DNA from 3 places in the Paenibacillus sp. YYML68 genome. Region 1 is predicted to be linked to each of the others. Evidence: riboswitches for the same ligand, from Rfam matches in the RefSeq annotation. Region 1 holds a riboswitch; each other region holds the start of a gene.

Region 1 (6,210 bases):
AGCCGGCACCCTCAGCTCTCCGTACAGATTCATACATTTACGCAAGTAATTCGGATCACCGTCGAGGTGAAGCACCTTGCCGGGCATGTCGAAGTAGACAGGCTTCACCTTAGGCTTAGGCAGCGGCGTAAGCGCACCGCCCGAAGCTGGCTGCTCCGCCCCTGTCCAGCTCTGCTGCGGCATCGCAGCTGCCGTATCCTGCTGACGCATCCGATCAAGCCACTTCGGCCGCAGCATGGCCGTATCGTGATAGCTATCGAGCTGGTGGCTCATCTCCAAATCGAGCAAGGGCGCATCCGCCAGCAGGCGAAGCTCGACCCCGCGGAGCACCGCATATTGACTGCGGACTTCTTGGATTTTGAAAATAATGTCACCACCATACGATTTCCGAGTGACCAGGTCTCCCTGTTTCATGGCTGCATCGCCTCCTCGTCTATCGTATGGCGTGTATAGGCAATTGGTGCAGGCAATCCGCCCAATTCCCTAGAGCACCGTAGCGAGGCTCACCCGCTATCGCTTCAGATAGGCAGCCAGCGCCGCGGCCAGCTTGGCATACTCCTCCATCGAGAGCGTCTCACCGCGCCTTGACGGCTCGATACCGATTCCGTGGAGCAGCTGCTCCAGCTCCGGCTTCGTTTCCTTCGTGAAGTACTTCGCGGAGAGATTGTTGTACAGTGTCTTGCGCCGCTGAACGAAGCTCGCCTGAATGACCTCGAAGAAGAATGCCTCATCATCGACCTCAACAGGGGGACGCTCCCGTACAGCCAGCTTGATGACCGCCGAATCAACATTCGGCTGCGGGATGAACACGGTGTGCGGCACGATCGTCACGACCTCAGGCACGCAGTAGTACTGAACCGCGATGCTAAGCGAGCCATACTCCTTGCCGCCAGGCTTCGCAGCCATCCGCTCGGCGACCTCCTTCTGAATCATGACGACGATGTTCTCGAGCGGCAGACGCTCCTCCAGCAGCTTCATCAGAATCGGCGTTGTGACGTAATACGGCAGGTTCGCCACTACGCTCACCTTCTCCAGCCCGTTGAAATGCTCGCGGAACAAAGCATGCAGATCGACATCCAGCACATCGCCATGGACGACCTGAGCGTGCGGATAAGGCGCAAGCGTCTCCTCTAGCAGCGGCAGCAGCCGCTGGTCGATCTCGACCGCGACGACCTTCGCCGCCCGCTTTGCCAGCTGCTGCGTTAAGGCGCCGATGCCCGGCCCGATCTCGAATGCGCCCTTCGACGGGTCGAGGTCGGCCGCACCGACGATTTTGTTCAATATATTAGGATCAATCAGGAAGTTCTGACCCAGACTCTTCTTCAGCGTCAGATCATGCCTCTGCAGCAGCTCCTTCGTCCGCTTCGGTGAGGCGATGTCCAAGACCTCGCCTTGGGCTGTTGCCGGTTGTATGTCCTCACGATTCATTGTGCCGCCCCCTCCTGGTCCGCATCGTACAGATCACGCGCCGCCGCTTCGAATTCCTCACGCGTAATCTGGAACATCCGGCACCGATTATAGAACTGCTTGCCGTTGCAATAGCCAATACCTAGCTTATTGCCTACGAGCAGGCGTCTAGAGGCCGCCTGCGGATGTACGATGAGACCGGCATCCATCAGATCCTCCCATTCGATTAGCGACTCGCTCGCCTGCGTATCCGTACGCACCTTCGACAGCGCCTCTCGAATGGACTCGACCGAGGCATTCTCGACGCCGATATCGCCCTTGCTGGTCGCCTCGCTCTGTGTCAGGAACGCGTGCTTCACGCCCGGCACCGCCTTGGCGATAATTTTGCGAATGCGCTCGCCCGCATGGTCCGGGTCCGTGAACACGATCACTCCCCGACGCTCCTGTGCAAGCCGTATGCGCCGAATCACGGCGTCATTAATGGCCGAGCCGCCCGTTTCGATCGTATCGGCCTCTACTGCCCGCTTGATCGCCGTCGTATCGTCCTTGCCCTCCACTACAATTAGCTCCTTGATCATCACGTCTTGCTTCCTTTCTGCATAAACAAGCAAAAGAAGAGGCCGCCTGAGGCACCTCTTCTTCACCTGCTGACTTTATATCTATAATGAATCTAGTCTTGCCCAATTGCAAGCTCCTAATTCGCCGACGGCTTCTTCGGGCCGATAATGTATACCGTGTAGCCACTCTTCGTACCGAAGCGGCTGGCATAGTTATGACTGTCGAAATAAACGTCGATCTTGTTTCCTTTCACGGCACTGCCCGTATCCTCCGCACGGCGGAAGCCGAGGCCTTCGATATATACCCACCAGCCGATCGGAATTACTTTAGGGTCTACTGCAATGGTACGACCTTCTGTCACTTTCGCACCTGATGAAGTTACGCCGTACTGCGGATGATTGACATCCTTGCCAGTCGACGCGGGTCCGGCTGAATAACCGGTTAAGGTAAAGTTCTTAATCACTTGCTTATAACCGAAGTTGATGCCATTCTTCATCACCTCATCCACATTGGGCGAGGAGCTTGACAAAGCAACGACCGGATTTTTCGTTCCGACCGCGACGATCCGCTGCTTGCTTTCCTGCTGAACCTTCTCTTCGACAACCTGCTCGGAGACGAGCACGCCGTCCTCATATACTTTCTCCAGCTGCTTAATAACGATGCCTTCCTGACCTTCCTGTACGACCTGTTCCTTGCCCTTGAGCAGCTTGGGCTCGTTCTTCTTAACGATGTCGAATGCGACCTTCTCCTCGACCTCGCCGAGCTCCTTCGTTACGCGCACGACCTGAACCGCTGCGTTCGCCGTAAGCTCCGCATCCTTCGCCGGCATTACCTTATCGTGCTCACCGAGCGTTACGTTCAAGTCCGCTAGCGCCTCTTCCACCGTTGTACCCGCTGTGTAGATCGTTCGGGTCTCTCCGTCAGCTGTAAGCTGTACAGGTGTCGTGCGTGTAATCGTAATCCGATCGCCCGATTGAATCGCCGCATCCAGCGAATGCGATAATCGATCGTGCTCACTGACCGTTATGCCTTGCTCATCCAGTATTCGTTGCAGCTCCCCTTGCCGGGTTTGGAACATAAGCTCCTGTCCGTCTACAACGACCGATACGCGCTTAATCGCGGTACCGTGCAACATCATCAAGAACATGAAAGCCATAGCGAATGAAAGTAGTGCAATTATCGTAATCATACGCAAGTTTTCATGCGCCCATCGCAGTGCGAAGGTCATGCTGGATGATCGTCTTTCATGGGGTTGCTCTAGTGATCCAGCTCCCACTTGTTCCGTCCTCCTTAAAGCCTCGCCATCGAGTGTTATGCATGATAAGATCTGACGCGACTTGGTAAATTGTTATGACTGTCATTACCAACGTTTGCTACTGACATCAGAGCCGACTTGCCTGCCTCGTTCACCCCCGCTTTGGAAGGATCACTTATGAGCATGCCCGCGCCGCCTCCCATGGAGGACAGCACAAAAAAAGTCAGCGGAGAAGAGGAACCTTCCCGTGACTTTTATACTCATTTGATCCAAATGAAAATAAAGCGCACGACAATGCGTTACCTCTCTCTAAACGCTTACGAGGTTAGCTGACGGATTCGGACTTGAGAGTCGCCCTACCCGGACCTCTTGAAGGCGTCCGAGATTCACCCCAATTGTTACAGCCCAGCCCGATTCGGCTTGAAGCTGCGGTTCCCCCGTTTCCCTTTCGGAAACTCAGCGATATTGGAAGCTTGGTAAATCGTATGAAGTTAATACTGAGTTTACGATGCGAGGGGTTTAATTGTAAAGTATACAAACACGCCGAAAAAGAATCATTTTCGTTCAATTTGGACCAAATTTCGAATTGAAATCGCAACCAACACACCTATTTCTCGCTCAAGCCTTCGATTATTGCTCATTATCTCGCATTCTCTTGTTTCGTGATAAAAAACAGTCGTCCTCATACCCTCATTTTTGAGTCATTTCACTCGTTTTGAGGTTAAATAACTTAGTGGCATTACGAGTTGTGATCTCCGCAAGCTCCTCCAATGAAAGCCCTTTAATCTCTGCCGCAGTCTCTGCAATGAGCCGAACATAGGACGATTCATTCCGCTTTCCACGATACGGATGTGGGGCTAAGTATGGAGCATCCGTCTCGATCAGCAGACGATCCAGAGGCACCTTCTCCAGCACCTCCTTGGGCTGCTTCGCATTCTTGAAGGTGACTGGCCCTCCGAACGAAATATAAAAATTGAGATCCAGACACTGCTTCGCCGTCTCCCAGCTGCCAGAGAAGCAGTGCATGACGCCACCGACCTCTGAAGCCTTCTCCTCACGGAGCGTCTCGACGACGTCATGATGTGCGTCACGATTATGGATAACAATCGGCAGCTTCACCTTGCGGGCAAGCCGAATCTGCTCCCGGAACACGCGGTCCTGAACATCCTTGGGCGACGTATCCCAGTAATAATCGAGTCCAATCTCGCCGATCGCTACGACCTTCTCGTGTGCGCACAGCGACTCGAGCCATTCCAGATCGCCATCCTTCATATTGATCGCATCGGTCGGATGCCAGCCGACCGTCGAGTAGATGAAATCGTACTGCTCCGCAAGCGCCAGCGAAGTCGGAATCGTCTCTCGATTGAATCCGACATTGATAATTCGACGAATTCCATTCTGTTGTGCACGCGCGATCACTTCTTGTCGGTCTTCATCGAATTGCTCCGCATTCAGATGAGCATGAGTGTCGATCAGCATCTTTAATACAACCCCTATTCCATTTCATATATGTAGCTATTGATCTTCGACAAGACCGAGCAGACGACGCGTGGCCTCATCCAATCGGGACGCATGCTTCAAGAGAAGGTCTTGCGGGTAATATAAGTGATACTTCCCCATCTGAATACCGCTGATGGAGCGAACAATTTCAGATTTATGGGAAATTTCAGTCAGTCTGTCAGCTGCATCTAGCAACAGAATAGGCAGCTTCTCGTCTTGCTCCCCCGGTCGATACACATCATACGACTGGTCGGATGGGAAATCAACCTCGAGGTAATAATGCGGGTCAAGACCGATGCTGCGGAATGTATCTCTCAGCCGTTCCAGCATCGGCACATCCATCACTTCAAGCGTTGTATACTTGAACAGCCGCCGCTCCAGAAATCTGGAGCACAGCTCGGAGAGAATGTCGTCCTGCTCCAGTGACCATTGCATGAGCACCGTCTGCATGAACGCCTCATCGAGCATATGATACTCCTGGACGCTCAGCTTATTCGCGAATAAGCTCGGAAGCGGCGCGAGCATGAAGCGGAACGTATAGCCTTCCTCGTGCAGATGCTTCGCTCTTTCGAAGATGTGATGGAGGATGACGTCGGCGCTTCGGGTAACCGGATGGAAGTACACCTGCCAGTACATCTGGTAGCGTGCCATCAAGTAATCCTCCACCGCATGCATGCCGCTCTCCTTGACGACAATGTGTCCCTGATAGGGCCGCAGCACGCGGAGGATGCGATCGAGGTCGAACATGCCATAGTTCACGCCTGTGAAATATGCGTCGCGCAGCAAGTAATCCATACGGTCTGCATCCAACTGACTGGAAACGAGGCTGACGACGATCTCTTGACGGTACGTCTTCGCGATCACACCTGCAACCTGCTGCGGGAACGTGGGCGATACTTGTCGAAGCACCTTGTTCACCTCGGTATCACCGAGCACGATACGGCACGACCACTCCTCATGATGAGTGCCGAACGTTTTTTCGATAGAGTGAGAGAACGGTCCATGTCCAACATCGTGCAACAGCGCGGCACACAGACACAGTAGACGCTCTTCACTAGGCCAATCCGCATACCGGTTGCGCTCGAACTGTGAAATGATTTTTCTCGTAATTTCATAGACGCCTAACGAATGCGAGAAGCGACTGTGCTCCGCGCCATGGAACGTCAGGAAGCAAGTGCCCAGTTGCCGAATGCGGCGCAGCCGCTGGAACTCTCGCGTGTTGATTAGAGCCCAAATAATCTGATCTTGTACGTAAATGTACTTATGAACAGGGTCCTTGAACACTTTTTCTTCCTGTAACGGATTGTGCATGGAAACTTCCTCCTGCCTATTCACAATTAGATTCGACAAAGCATGCACGGCGACAAATAAAGATGTCATATCGTGTCGATATTCATTTGGTAGCTTCATAGCGCAAAATATACATTAATTGGATTATTTCCTTTTCCAAATATGGAGCAATTATGAAGCAAAACGGCCTGTTAGCGCGC
Region 2 (6,210 bases), 3.5 Mb from region 1:
TGCAGTCTCCCAGCGGCGCACCTGCTCATCGAGTGCGTACAGCAGCTGCTGACCAGTCGTCGCACCTGCGAACGCTGTACGGTGGTGCTTCGTACCGCCGAAGCGGCGGAAGTCCAGCAAGCCCTCTGGCGTACGGTTGAACATAACGCCCATCCGGTCCATCAGGTGAATAATGCCCGGCGCTGCATCACACATCGCCTTAACCGGCGGCTGGTTAGCTAAGAAGTCGCCGCCATATACCGTATCGTCAAAGTGCTCCCAGGGAGAATCGCCTTCGCCTTTCGTATTAACGGCGCCGTTGATGCCCCCTTGCGCACAGACGGAGTGGGAACGTTTTACCGGAACTAGTGAGAACAAGTCTACATGTGTACCAGCTTCTGCTGCTTTAATAGTGGCCATCAAGCCTGCAAGGCCGCCACCGACTACGATAACTTTCGTTTTAGCCATGATCTGTGTACTCCCCCCTTAACCTTTGGTCGCTGTCGGCACGCTCTGGAAATCAGGACCCGCGAATGCCGTCAAGGACATGATGAACATAACCGTCATGACAACGAACACGCCCATCCATACGTATGTCGAAATACGCTGAGCCTTCGCTCCCACGGTAATGCCCCAGCTAACGAGGAACGACCACATTCCGTTGCTGAAATGGAATACGGAAGCGACGATACCGATGACATACAGCACGAAGAAGAACTGATTCGACGCGATATGGTGCATCTCCGTACCAATCGCATGCTGGTCTACAGCACCGATGGCAATCTGCAAGCGAGTCTGGAAGAAGTGCCACGCGACGAACAAGAACGTAATGACGCCAGTTACGCGCTGCAGGAAAAACATCTGGTTGCGGAAATAGCCGTAATTGTTGACGTTGTTACGCGCAGTGTACACCACATACAGACCATAGATCGCATGGTACGCCAGCGGAATCCAGATCATGAAGATTTCGAGCGCCAGCACGAGCGGCAAGCTGTGCAGGAAGTCGATGGCGTCGAGAAAGCCCTGATGACCACCCTTGACCGCCGTGTAGTTCGTCAGCAGGTGCTCAATCAGGAAAAACCCGACTGGAATGACACCGAGCAAGGAATGGAGCTTTCGTGAAAAATACGAGTTCTTAAACATTACCCTTCGTTCCCCCCTAAAATTAAGCATGCAACGGCATTCTTATAAAAACCATCTACCATTGTACCCCCGTCGATAGGGAGCGTCAACAACATTCGCTACGCCTATTTTCCATGAATCGACAACGTTTTATACTGCGGGCATGGTTTTGTGAATAAAACGTTACAACTATCATACTACTCCTGTTTCGCTTATAATGGAAGTGCCGATTTTTTATAATCGATTATGCACCATGCGCATAAGCATATCTATCAAGGGAGCACACGCCAACTATGAACCATTGGGAAATCTTAATTACAGTCGTCCAGCAGCAGAGCTTGAATAAAGCTTCCTCCATACTCAACCTGTCCCAGCCCGCGCTGTCGCGCAAAATGATGAAGCTCGAGGAGGAGCTCGGTGTCGAGCTGTTCCGGCGCAAGGGCAAGCGGCTCGAGCTGACGCGCGCCGGGGAGCTGTGCTACGAGCACGCCCTCGAGCAGCAGCGGCTGCAGCGCAAGCTCGACGATACGCTTCGCCTGTACCGCACCGAGACGAAGCCCGCGAGCATCATCATCGGCGCCAGCCTGACGACGCTGCAGTCGACGCTGCCTGACCTTGTGACCATCTATATTCGGGAGCACCCGCTCACAGATATTAAAGCGATTACAGGCAAGACGCACGAGGTCGTGCCGCTCGTCAAGGAGAAGAAGGTCGACATCGGCCTCGTCGCCTCGCGCATCGACGATCCGCAGCTGAGCTCCGTACCGCTGTTCGACGACTCGCTGTGCCTCGTGCTGCCGTCCGGTCATCCGTATGCGGACCGCGAGGAGCTGACGATCGGCGACCTGCATGAGCTGCCGATGATTCTGTTCTCACGCGGGACATGGTACAGAGTGCTCATGGATGAGATGTTCATGCGCTACAGCGTACACCCCGACGTGAAGATGGAGATCGACTCCTTCGAGGCGATCGTACGTCTTGTCTCAACGTGCCAGACCGCTACACTGCTGCCCGAGTCATACGTGCGGCACCCGCTCGTCGACAACAACGAGCTGACCGTACGCTTCATCCCCGAGCTCGAGCAGACGAAGAGAACGACCTCCCTCTTATTCAAGAAGGAGGCCGCGATGGAGCCTGCGATTCAGCTATTTATCGATCTGGCAGTCAAGTATTACCGAGCTTAATGTCACCTATATGAATCGAATGAATGTTAACGAATAACCTCGTTCTCGAACAGCTCGATCTCATCGTTCGTGCCGATAATGACCATAATATCGCCTTCCTCGACCATGTCAGTAGCGGTCGGGGCGATGATGACGCCCTTCTTCTTGTTAATCGCCACGACGCTGCAGCCGTAGAGCGCTCGCGTATCGAGATCCTTAAGCGAGCGTCCATCAAGACAGCTCGGCACCGTCAGCTCGGCGATCGTATAATCCTTCGACAGCTCGATATAGTCGAGCAGGTTCGGGGAGACGAGCTGGTGAGCGACGCGGATGCCCATATCCCGCTCCGGGAAGATGACGCGGTCGGCGCCGATCTTCTGCAGCACCTTGCCGTGCAGCTCGGAGAGCGCCTTGCCGACGACATTTTTCACCCCGACATCCTTCAATAATATAGTAGTTAGAATGCTGGCCTGTATATCGTCGCCGATCGCCACGACCACACTGTCGAAGTTACGCAGGCCTAGCGATCGAATCACATCCTCATCTGTGGAATCAGCCGCGACGACGTGAGTGAGCACACTGCTCATCTCCTCGACGGCCTCCTCGTCCTTATCGATGCCGAGCACCTGGTAGCCTAGCTTGATGAGCTCCTTGGCAAGACTGGAGCCGAAGCGCCCCAGTCCGATGACGGCGTATTGACTGCGTTTCATCGCTGATATCCCCTATCCGATCGTTATTTTCCCTTCCGGGTATCGATACAATTCCTTCTCCGCCTTCGGTCCGAGCGCATAGGCGAGCGTCAAGGGACCAAGACGGCCGATGAACATCGTGAGTGCGATCATCACCTTGCCGACATCGCTCAGCATAGGCGTCAGCCCCATCGATAAGCCGACTGTGCCGAATGCGGACGTCACCTCGAACAGGATCATCAGGAAGTGACGATCCTCAGTCGTCGACAGCACCATCGTCACGAAGATGACGACGAACAAGGCAATCATCGTGATCGTAATCGCCTTCAGCAATCGATCCTTGCCGAGACGGTTATGGAAGAAGACGATGTCCTCCTTGCCTCGCACCATCGCAATAATCGCCCCGACCAACGTTGTGAACGTCGTCGTCTTAATGCCACCACCCGTCGAGCCGGGTGAAGCTCCGATGAACATGAGGAATATGATGAAAAATTGGGTCGCCTGACGCATCGCCGCAATGTCTAATGTATTGGCGCCTGCGGTGCGGGGGGTAACGGATTGGAAGATCGACGCTAATAGCTTACCATCCCAATCGAGCGCACCGAGCGTCCTCGCATTCGTGAACTCGAAGATGAAGATGACGACAGCTCCCACCGCGATCAGCACGCCGCTTGCCGTTAGCACGACCTTGGAATGCAGCGACAATCTGCGCAGCCGTCGGTAATCGAGCAGATCGGATAAGACGACGAAGCCGAGTCCGCCAAGTATGATGAGACAGATGGAGACGATATTGATCACATAATCGTCCGCGTAAGCGGTAATGCTGGCGAATGGACCTGTCACAAGTCCAAATAGATCGAAGCCCGCATTGTTGAAGAACGAGATCGCGTGAAATAGTCCGAAGCCGAGCGCCTGCAGCGGCTCCATGTCCATTGACCATCTCAAGGTGAAGACGACCGCCGCCGTGAGCTCAATCGTTAAGGAATAGATAATAACCTTGCGTATAAGCCGAACGATGCCTTCCATGCTGCCCTGATTCATCGCCTCTTGCAGAATGAGCCGTTCTTTGAGCGAGATGCGCTTCCTCAGCACGAAGGCGAACAGCGTCGACATCGTCATGAAGCCGAGTCCGCCGACTTGAATGAGCAGCACGATCACGATTTTACCGAACAGCGACCAATGCTGACCTGTGTCGACGACGACGAGGCCAGTTACGCACGTTGCCGACGTTGCGGTGAAGAACGCATCCAGGAACGGCGTGCCGTCCCCTGAGCTTGCGGCGATCGGCAGCGTAAGCAGCGTCGCACCGAGCAGAATGATCGCCGCGAACCCCAGCACCAAGATTTGCGGAGGGGTGAGCTCTATTTTTTTGGCTTGAAGCTTCATCCGGCACCTCTTCGGATTCATAATGGAACAGCAAAAAAGACACAGGGAACGAAACCCGGTGCCGTGCGTACAAGGTTCCTGTAACAAAAGCCTACGAGGTTAGCTGTCGGATTCGGATGTACAGGCACCCTATCTGTGCGCAGCTGCGTGGCTGGCACAAAATTCACCCCATCATTAGTGGTTCCCCCGTTTTCCATTGGAAATTCGGCTCAATATTTAATTAGGCAGCTGCTGCAAATTCATATGAGATGAATTATACGGCGGTTTCGAACGAAGTACAAAGCCATTTTAGAACGAAAAGAGAGGTAATTCGCAATAATACGACAGATGTAAGCGCTCCTATCTGGTCGGCGCGTCACTTTGCTTGTTTTTACCTGCGCTTGCTCATGTTATCATGACTCTATAGGGGAAGCATGGAAAAAGTTATAGCCGAATACAATAGGTCGATGAACAAAATAAGGACAAGGAGTGCGACTATGCCTGCCAAATTACAAGCCCGTCCCCCGCTGCTGCTCGCCGTGCTCGGAATCATCTTATATATCGGGCTTGCCTACCTGTCTCCGCTGCTGGAGCCGGAGGACCGTGCTCCCGAGAATGCTGTGCAGACACCGGCCATCTCGAAGCAGGAGGCGGCTGTGCTTGCCTCAGACTTCATTCGTCAGCGCTTCGAGCTGTCTGACACGGCCAAGGTGGAGACGCTGTTCCAGTCGCACACTGTACGCAGCGGCTACCTGCAGCATGCTGGCCTCGAGGAGGAATATGAGAAGAAGTACGGCGAGCAGTTCCCGATCGATTACTTCGAGGTTGAAATAACGGACGACGCACTGTCGCGCAATTATTATGTTGGGGTCAATTACACGACGAAGCACATATTCAGCTATAGCGCGTGGAAGGACGCTGCTGCGAAGTCAGGCGCACTGCCTGCCGCCTCAGAGGCTTCACCTGCGGCTGCAGGCGAGAAGGCGCTGCGAGATATGGGCTATGACCCAGCCGCCTTCACGCTACAGGACAGCGGCCGACCATCTGAGGACTACGGGCTCGTCTACGTCAGCCGTTCGATTGTCGTCGGCGAGGCTCCGCTTGAGCTGCACCTCGGCTACGAGAACGGCCGCATCACCTCGTTCCGCCCGGCGTTCCCGCCTCCTGATAGCTTCCTGACGTGGCAGGAGGCGCAGGACGAGCGCTCCGGACGAATGACACAGATCAGCCTGCTCGGGTCGCTGTTGCTGTCCTTGACTGCTCTCATCCTCGTTATTCGGCACAGACGGCACATCACGTTCTCACGCGGCTTGATGCTCACCCTAGTCTTCCTCGGCATCTATGTGATGAACAACTTCAACATGCTGCCTTCGTTCCGCACGATGCACAATACGGGGCCATCCGAGCCGAACGCGTTGCTGTACCTGTGGATCATGAACATCTATGTAACGCTGATGGCGCTATCGACCTACTTCGCGCTGCTTGCCGGACGGAAGCTGTGTCTGGATACCGAAGTGGAGCCGCTGCCGGCATGGAGAGACGAACAGTTCGGCGGCCAAGTGTACCTCGCGATGAAGGATGGTTATATCATCGGCCTGTTCATCCTTGGCGTGCAGCAGGCGCTCTTCTTCGCAGGCTCGTACAGCTTCGATATATGGGCAGTTTCTGACCCTGGCAGCTCCGTCTACAATATGCGCATTCCCGAGCTGTTCCCGCTGCTCGCCTGGTCAGCTGCGATCTCTGAGGAGGCCGTATACCGACTGCTGGGCGTGACGCTCCTGCTCAAGCTGACGCGCAGCCCGTTCGTTGCGGTGCTGCTGCCGAGCATCCTATGGGCAATGAGCCATACGCAGTATCCGATCTACCCGGTCTATACGCGGCTGATCGAGGTG
Region 3 (6,210 bases), 400 kb from region 1:
ATCACAGATGACGAACAGCTTGGCCTCTGCTGGAATCGGCTCCTTCAGCTTCTTATTAATGTTCATATCATGATTATCCGCTATTAATGTAGCCCCTTGTCGGAGCAACGCTAAGAACGCATCCTCGTACGTCTTCCATTCGCGACTTACGGGTATGTGGTGCAGGTCCGCTCCTCGTTGGCGACTTAGCAGCTGTGTAATTACACCTACGCTACCTTCATTCATCGCCGACCGGACAGCCAGTCTAGATACAGCATCATGGGATAGCACGAATTCATTGACATGCACATGCTTGAAGTTCTGAATGTGCTTCTCCAGCATAATCTCCACAGTCGTATGCACATGGGGAGCTACGCTCTCGATTGTGGACGCGAGCAGCAACGACTTCCCATCTACGAGCGAAGGCTCGTCGATTCTCGAATCCGCGAATATGATCGCGGACCGCGCGTTGCCAATATCGGCCATTTCCAATACTTCCATTGAGCTTGGGTCTCCGCTGATGAAATGAACATTCGGCTTATCGTATGGATGCTTAGGCAGCTCATCAATAATAACGACCTCGATCGTCGGGTCTGTGGACATAATCTCCTCCACCGCATACTGGGCCTTCTTACTCCAATTGGCGATGATCACGTGCCGCTTGCCATGAAATCTCAAATGACCCGCCTCCCTCTTCCTATGAAACGCTGCAACTCCATCCAAAATTTTACCAATGACTAAGCTCAGCAAGCCGATGCCGAATATATAAATGAAGATCGTAAGCACTTTACCTGAAACTGTCTCGGGTGAATAATCGCCATAACCAACCGTCGCCATCGTCGTCAACACGAAATACAAACTATTGAACCAGCTGCCAAAGTTGTCAGGCTCCATCCAATAGGCCAGCGTAGTAGCAGCTAGCACAAAGATCAGACATCCAACAATGAGTGCTGAGCTTTTCATTTTTAACAGCTTAATCGATAATCGAAGCAGCACAACGTGCAAGCGTATCCCCCCTTACTGAGAAATGATCATGTTCATCCAGCTACGTTCATTAAGACTCTTCCTGCTTACTAAACTGCGCCTTCACTTGCTCTCTCAGATGCTTCGGCACTAGCACGTAGAGGATGTCGCCCGTTTGAATGAAGGTCATTCCCTTTGGCGTAATAATTTTTTCATCCCGAACAATGGCCGTCACTAATGCTTCCTCCGGAAGCTCGGCATGTCTGATCTGCTTACCCTCGACGGGAGAGTTCTCCTCGACATCGATCTCGATAATCTCCGCATTCGTCCTTCCGATCGATACGAGCTCCAGAGTGTGCGGAACGGTCGCTTTTTTACCACCTAATAGTCCTAGCTTGTCAGCTAATAATGACACTGTTGAGCCTTGCACCAAGGCCGACGTGAGAACGACGAAGAATACGACATTGAAGATCAGCTGGCTGTTATCGATTCCTGCGATCATCGGATAGGTGGCGAGTACAATCGGTACGGCTCCCCGCAAGCCCGCCCAAGAGATGAACGTGATCTCCTTGAGGCTGAATTTCGTGAAGATCATACTTGCGAACACGCCGATTGGCCTTGCTACGAACATCAGTAGAATCGATAAGCCTAACCCTTGCCAGATGACGGAGAGCAGCTGATTCGGGAACACGAGCAGCCCCAGTAATATGAACATCAGAATCTGCATCATCCAAGCGAAGCCTTCGTTAAACCGGAAGATCGAGTGCCGATACGTAAGATCCGAGTTGCCGACGAGAACAGCCATCACGTAGACGGCTAGTAAGCCGCTTCCTTGGAGCATCGCTGTTCCGCTGTAGGTCAGAACGGCAAGCGCCATCGACAGCACCGGGTACAACCCTGACGAGTCGAGATTAATTTTGTTAATCATCCATACAGATAACTTACCTAAGAGTACACCCATCACAAGTCCTAAGCCCATCTGCCACACGAAGCCCCAGATGAGCGACATCAAGCTGGCATCCGGGTACTGAATCAATTCGATCAGCGAGATGGTCAAGAAGATCGCCATCGGGTCATTCGTTCCCGACTCGGCCTCCAGCGTCGCCGTCAGCTTCGGACGAATGTTCTTGTTCCCGAGGACAGCGAATATTGCCGCGGCATCGGTGGACCCGACGATTGCACCGAAGAGCAGCCCTTCCAGCCAAGACAATCCAAGTATGTACTTGGCAAGCACGCCGATAATGACGGTCGTAATCAACACGCCCACTGTCGCTAGCGTAGCTGAGGGACCGATCACCTGCTTCACATTGCTCCATTTCGTCTGAAGTCCGCCTTCGAACAAAATGACGATCAACGCCACAATTCCGAACAATTGCGTCAGGTAGGCGCTGTCATAGTAAATAAACTTACTCAGCACCATGCCCACTGCAATAAAGAACACAAGAGACGGCACGCCGAGCCGAGATGAGAACTTCGTGGTGATGACGCCCACAATTAATAATGTAGAGAAAAGTAAGATCGAGCTATCGACTGTAAATGGCACCCCTGGACCTCCTCACCGCACCTGTTGAGCGAAATATGCTGCTAATCCATCACGAGCTTCCGCGGATCTGCTTCTATATATTGTACCATTACAGGTAAAGGTAGGCACGTCTTTCAGCATAAACGGGCATAATCATTTCCATTTTCAACCCATGGATATTTTTGCGTATTGCTTCATAAGGAACGCTTATGATAAATTCATTTAAGCCGAATCGCACAGGCTTCTTCATGCTGCTCGTACGGGGGACTCTTTACTTGGGGTGAATGGCAGTTGACATGCGCTTGAATCTTCCTTGCGCACAAGACGGCCTAGGGAAATCCTCTTCCCGAACCCGACAACTAACCTCGGAGGCTTATATAGGAGGGATACAATTGCATACTTCTGTGAAAAAAATGCTGCTCGCAGCTTTATTGGTGCTGCCTGCTGCTCTATATTCACCATCTGGCACCTATGCAGCAGTACAGACGGATATTAAAGTACAGATCAACGACAAGCTCGTTCAATTCCAGGACGCCAAGCCTGTTGTCGTCGACAATTCGAAGCTGCAGGTGCCAGCACGTACAATTGTGGACGAGCTCGGCTATAGCCTTGAATGGCAAATGGACGGTCAACAAATAACCGTCACCATTCAGAACGAAGAGACAAGCTTGACGCTGACAACCGGCGAGAAGGTCATCTCTGTCAACGAGCAGACCACCGAAGTCGAGAGTGCGCCGCGCCTCGTCGACGGACGCGTCTATGTCCCTTTCCGACTCATCTCCGACACCTTCGGAGCGACGACGCAATGGGATGCGACGAACCGAATCGCGATTCTTGGCACAGACGGACGCTATTACGCTCCGGCGTGGTACCGACCACTAATCAATAACCGCACGTTTACGAAGGTAATCAAAGCTAAGGCGTCCGCTTACACCGCTACTCCATTAGAGAACGGCGGTTATGCAGCGCTTGATTATATGGGTAACACGTTGAGTCTAGGCACCGTCGCTGTCGATCCGTCTGTCATTCCGCTCGGCAGTCAAGTATATATCGAAGGCTATACGCATGAAGGGCTACCGGTCGGCGGCATGTTCGGTACAGCTACCGATACCGGTGGTGCGATTAAGGGCAACAAGGTCGACATCTTCGTCCCACAGTCCAGAGATCAAGCTTGGCGCTTCGGCATTCAAGATGTGAAGGTTTACGTATTAGCTCCTTAAACTTGTTAAGTGAAGTGAAGCAGATTAGCTGATAACAGCTAGCCTGCTTTTTTAGCTAGACCAGGTACCTATCACGGCTTCAATACAACCTTAATACATCCATCCTTCTTCCCGTCAAAAAGCTCATACATCCGCGGCGCATCCGACAAGCTCGCCCGATGTGTAATAATGTCCGTCGGGTCCAGCTTGTTCGTCGTGATAAGCTCATACAAGTGCGGCATGTAGTGAATGACCGGAGCTTGGCCCATCTTCAATACGATGTTGCGTGCGAACAAGTCTCCTAGCGGAAACGCATTATACCGCAGCCCATATACGCCGATGAGCTGGATCGTACCGGTCTTCCTCACAGCCTGCGACGCAATTTGGATCGCTCCCATCGAACCGCCTTGAAGCATGAGCGCTGTCTCGATCTTCTCCACCAACGTCATCTTCCCATCCATCCCGACACAATCGATCACGACCTCGGCGCCGCCGCCTGTTAGCTCCTTCAGGTAGCTTCCGATGTTCGCTTCCTTCTCGAAGTTAACAATCTCAACCCCGTTCACGCGCTTCGCATGCTCCAGCCGATAGTTGATGTAATCGACCGCGATGACGCGCTTCGCCCCCTTCATCCAAGCGAACTTCTGTGTCAGCAGACCGACAGGACCACAGCCGAGCACAATAACCGTATCCCCCGGCTTGACGCCTGCGTTATCCACTCCCCAGTAGGCGGTCGGAATAATGTCAGAGAGGAACAGCAGCTTCTCATCCTCAAGCTCACAGCTCTCTGGAACCTTGAACGGCACGAAGTTGCCATATGGCACTCTTAAGTATTCAGCCTGCCCCCCAGCATAGCCACCGAACGTATCCGAATAACCGAAGTACGCACCGACCTCTCCGTTCGGATTCGCATTATCGCATTGACTCTCCTGCTGATGCTGGCAGTAGAAGCATTGGCCGCACGCAATATTGAACGGAATAATGACCCGATCACCTTTTTTCACATGGGTAACATCAGGTCCGACTTCCTCCACAATGCCCATCGGCTCATGGCCTATAACGAAGTTCTTGGGCATATTGGGAACCATCCCGTGATACAGGTGCAGGTCAGAGCCGCATATGGCCGTGCTCGTCAGTCTAATGATTAGGTCATCGCGCTTCTCGATCATCGGGTCCTGTACGTCCTTGACCATTATTTTTTGAATCCCTTGATACGTAACGGCTTTCATGTCAGGCTCCTTCTTGTTTTTGCGTGTAATATGCCACCCGACTAGCCGTTGTATTCAGATACAGGATATAGAAGCAATAACACCTTAATATTTCCAATGTATACATATATAAGCCGAACGATGCACGACTACAACAATATCTTATATGGATTCGACAAAACATATAAACTTATTCGACATACTCCTGAAGTATAATATAGACGTAGTGCTGAAATACCATTTATCTAGGCGGGGGAACTTCATATTTTGTCGGTTCATCGCGAATCCCCAAGATGCATATGTACGACCACCAAGGAGGAATGTAAAGTGAAGAAGAAAGTGTCCGCTTTATTAGCAGAGCATTTCAATCGTTGGGGAATTACACATGTGTTCGGCGTACCGGGTAAAGCGGTATGTCCGTTGTTGTTCGAGCTCGAAAACGAAAATGTGACCTTCGTCCTCAGCCGACATGAAGCTGGTGCAGGTTATCAGGCTTCCGGCTATGCACTCACACACCAATCACTGGGTGTAGCTGTAGGCACGACTGGTCCAGGCGGTACGAACCTACTCACAGCAGCCGCGCAGGCCAAAGCATATCATCTGCCGGTTCTATTCATTACGGGTCATCAGCCCATTGAAGCTACAGGCAAAGCCCAAGGGCAAGATTCGAGCCAATTCGGTACGGACCTGACACGAATGTTCGAGCCTGTGACCTTGTTCAGCGCACGTATAGAGCGTAAGGAGCAACTTATGCTATACTTAAGGCACGCGATTGAGCAGGCTATGACTGGCAAGCGAGGACCTGTTCATCTCTCAATCCCTTACGATGTCTATATGGAAGAGGTCGAATCGTTCTATATTCCGCTGCCCACGGATATTCCTTCTGTCGTGTCGTCCGATATTGAGAACGTCGTACCATTGATCAACAATGCCAAGAAGCCGGTTCTTTTTATAGGCAAGGGCGTCGGCATTGCAGGTGCTTATGAAGAAGTGCGACAAGTCGCCGAAGGCTGGAACATTCCTGTTATCACTACTCCATGTGGCAAAGGCGCCTTCCCTTCTACTCATCCGCTAAGCTTAGGCGGTTTTGGCCTTGGAGGGACCGAGGATGCGTCCCACTATTTAAGATCCGGTACGGACCTCATGATCGTCATTGGTACGAAGCTCAGCGATATGTCTCTAGCCGGCTTTACTCCTGAGATGTACCCACACTCTGTTCTGCACTTCGATTGTGATGTAACCTTTACAGGCAAATCGATTCCCGTTCCTAGCAAGGTTGTTCTTGGCGATGCAAAAGCCAACCTACAGAAACTACTCCAAGTGGCCACCCCTCCATACT

Evidence for each region. A riboswitch is a leader RNA that binds a small molecule or an ion and turns the genes downstream of it on or off. The one in region 1 is predicted to bind cyclic di-AMP.
Region 2: linked by a shared signal. The riboswitch ahead of PAE68_RS18220 (TrkH family potassium uptake protein) and the one ahead of PAE68_RS02825 (3D domain-containing protein) in region 1 are both predicted to bind cyclic di-AMP.
Region 3: linked by a shared signal. The riboswitch ahead of PAE68_RS04710 (stalk domain-containing protein) and the one ahead of PAE68_RS02825 (3D domain-containing protein) in region 1 are both predicted to bind cyclic di-AMP.

What each region holds. Positions count from the first base shown of each region.
Region 1 covers NZ_BQYI01000001.1:638,640-644,849, reverse strand. The annotation lists gene yabG (sporulation peptidase YabG) at 1-414, opposite strand, end outside; gene rsmA (16S rRNA (adenine(1518)-N(6)/adenine(1519)-N(6))-dimethyltransferase RsmA) at 511-1,428, opposite strand; gene rnmV (ribonuclease M5) at 1,425-1,985, opposite strand; gene PAE68_RS02825 (3D domain-containing protein) at 2,102-3,193, opposite strand; cyclic di-AMP (ydaO/yuaA leader) riboswitch at 3,519-3,692, opposite strand; gene PAE68_RS02820 (TatD family hydrolase) at 3,911-4,699, opposite strand; gene PAE68_RS02815 (HD domain-containing protein) at 4,736-6,031, opposite strand.
Region 2 covers NZ_BQYI01000001.1:4,093,362-4,099,571, forward strand. The annotation lists gene sdhA (succinate dehydrogenase flavoprotein subunit) at 1-447, opposite strand, end outside; gene PAE68_RS18205 (succinate dehydrogenase cytochrome b558 subunit) at 466-1,122, opposite strand; gene PAE68_RS18210 (LysR family transcriptional regulator) at 1,395-2,285, shown strand; gene PAE68_RS18215 (potassium channel family protein) at 2,312-2,974, opposite strand; gene PAE68_RS18220 (TrkH family potassium uptake protein) at 2,987-4,339, opposite strand; cyclic di-AMP (ydaO/yuaA leader) riboswitch at 4,413-4,559, opposite strand; gene PAE68_RS18225 (CPBP family intramembrane glutamic endopeptidase) at 4,816-6,210, shown strand, end outside.
Region 3 covers NZ_BQYI01000001.1:1,037,233-1,043,442, reverse strand. The annotation lists gene PAE68_RS04720 (potassium channel family protein) at 1-975, opposite strand, end outside; gene PAE68_RS04715 (potassium/proton antiporter) at 1,034-2,485, opposite strand; cyclic di-AMP (ydaO/yuaA leader) riboswitch at 2,680-2,853, shown strand; gene PAE68_RS04710 (stalk domain-containing protein) at 2,857-3,684, shown strand; gene PAE68_RS04705 (zinc-dependent alcohol dehydrogenase) at 3,756-4,892, opposite strand; gene PAE68_RS04700 (thiamine pyrophosphate-binding protein) at 5,199-6,210, shown strand, end outside.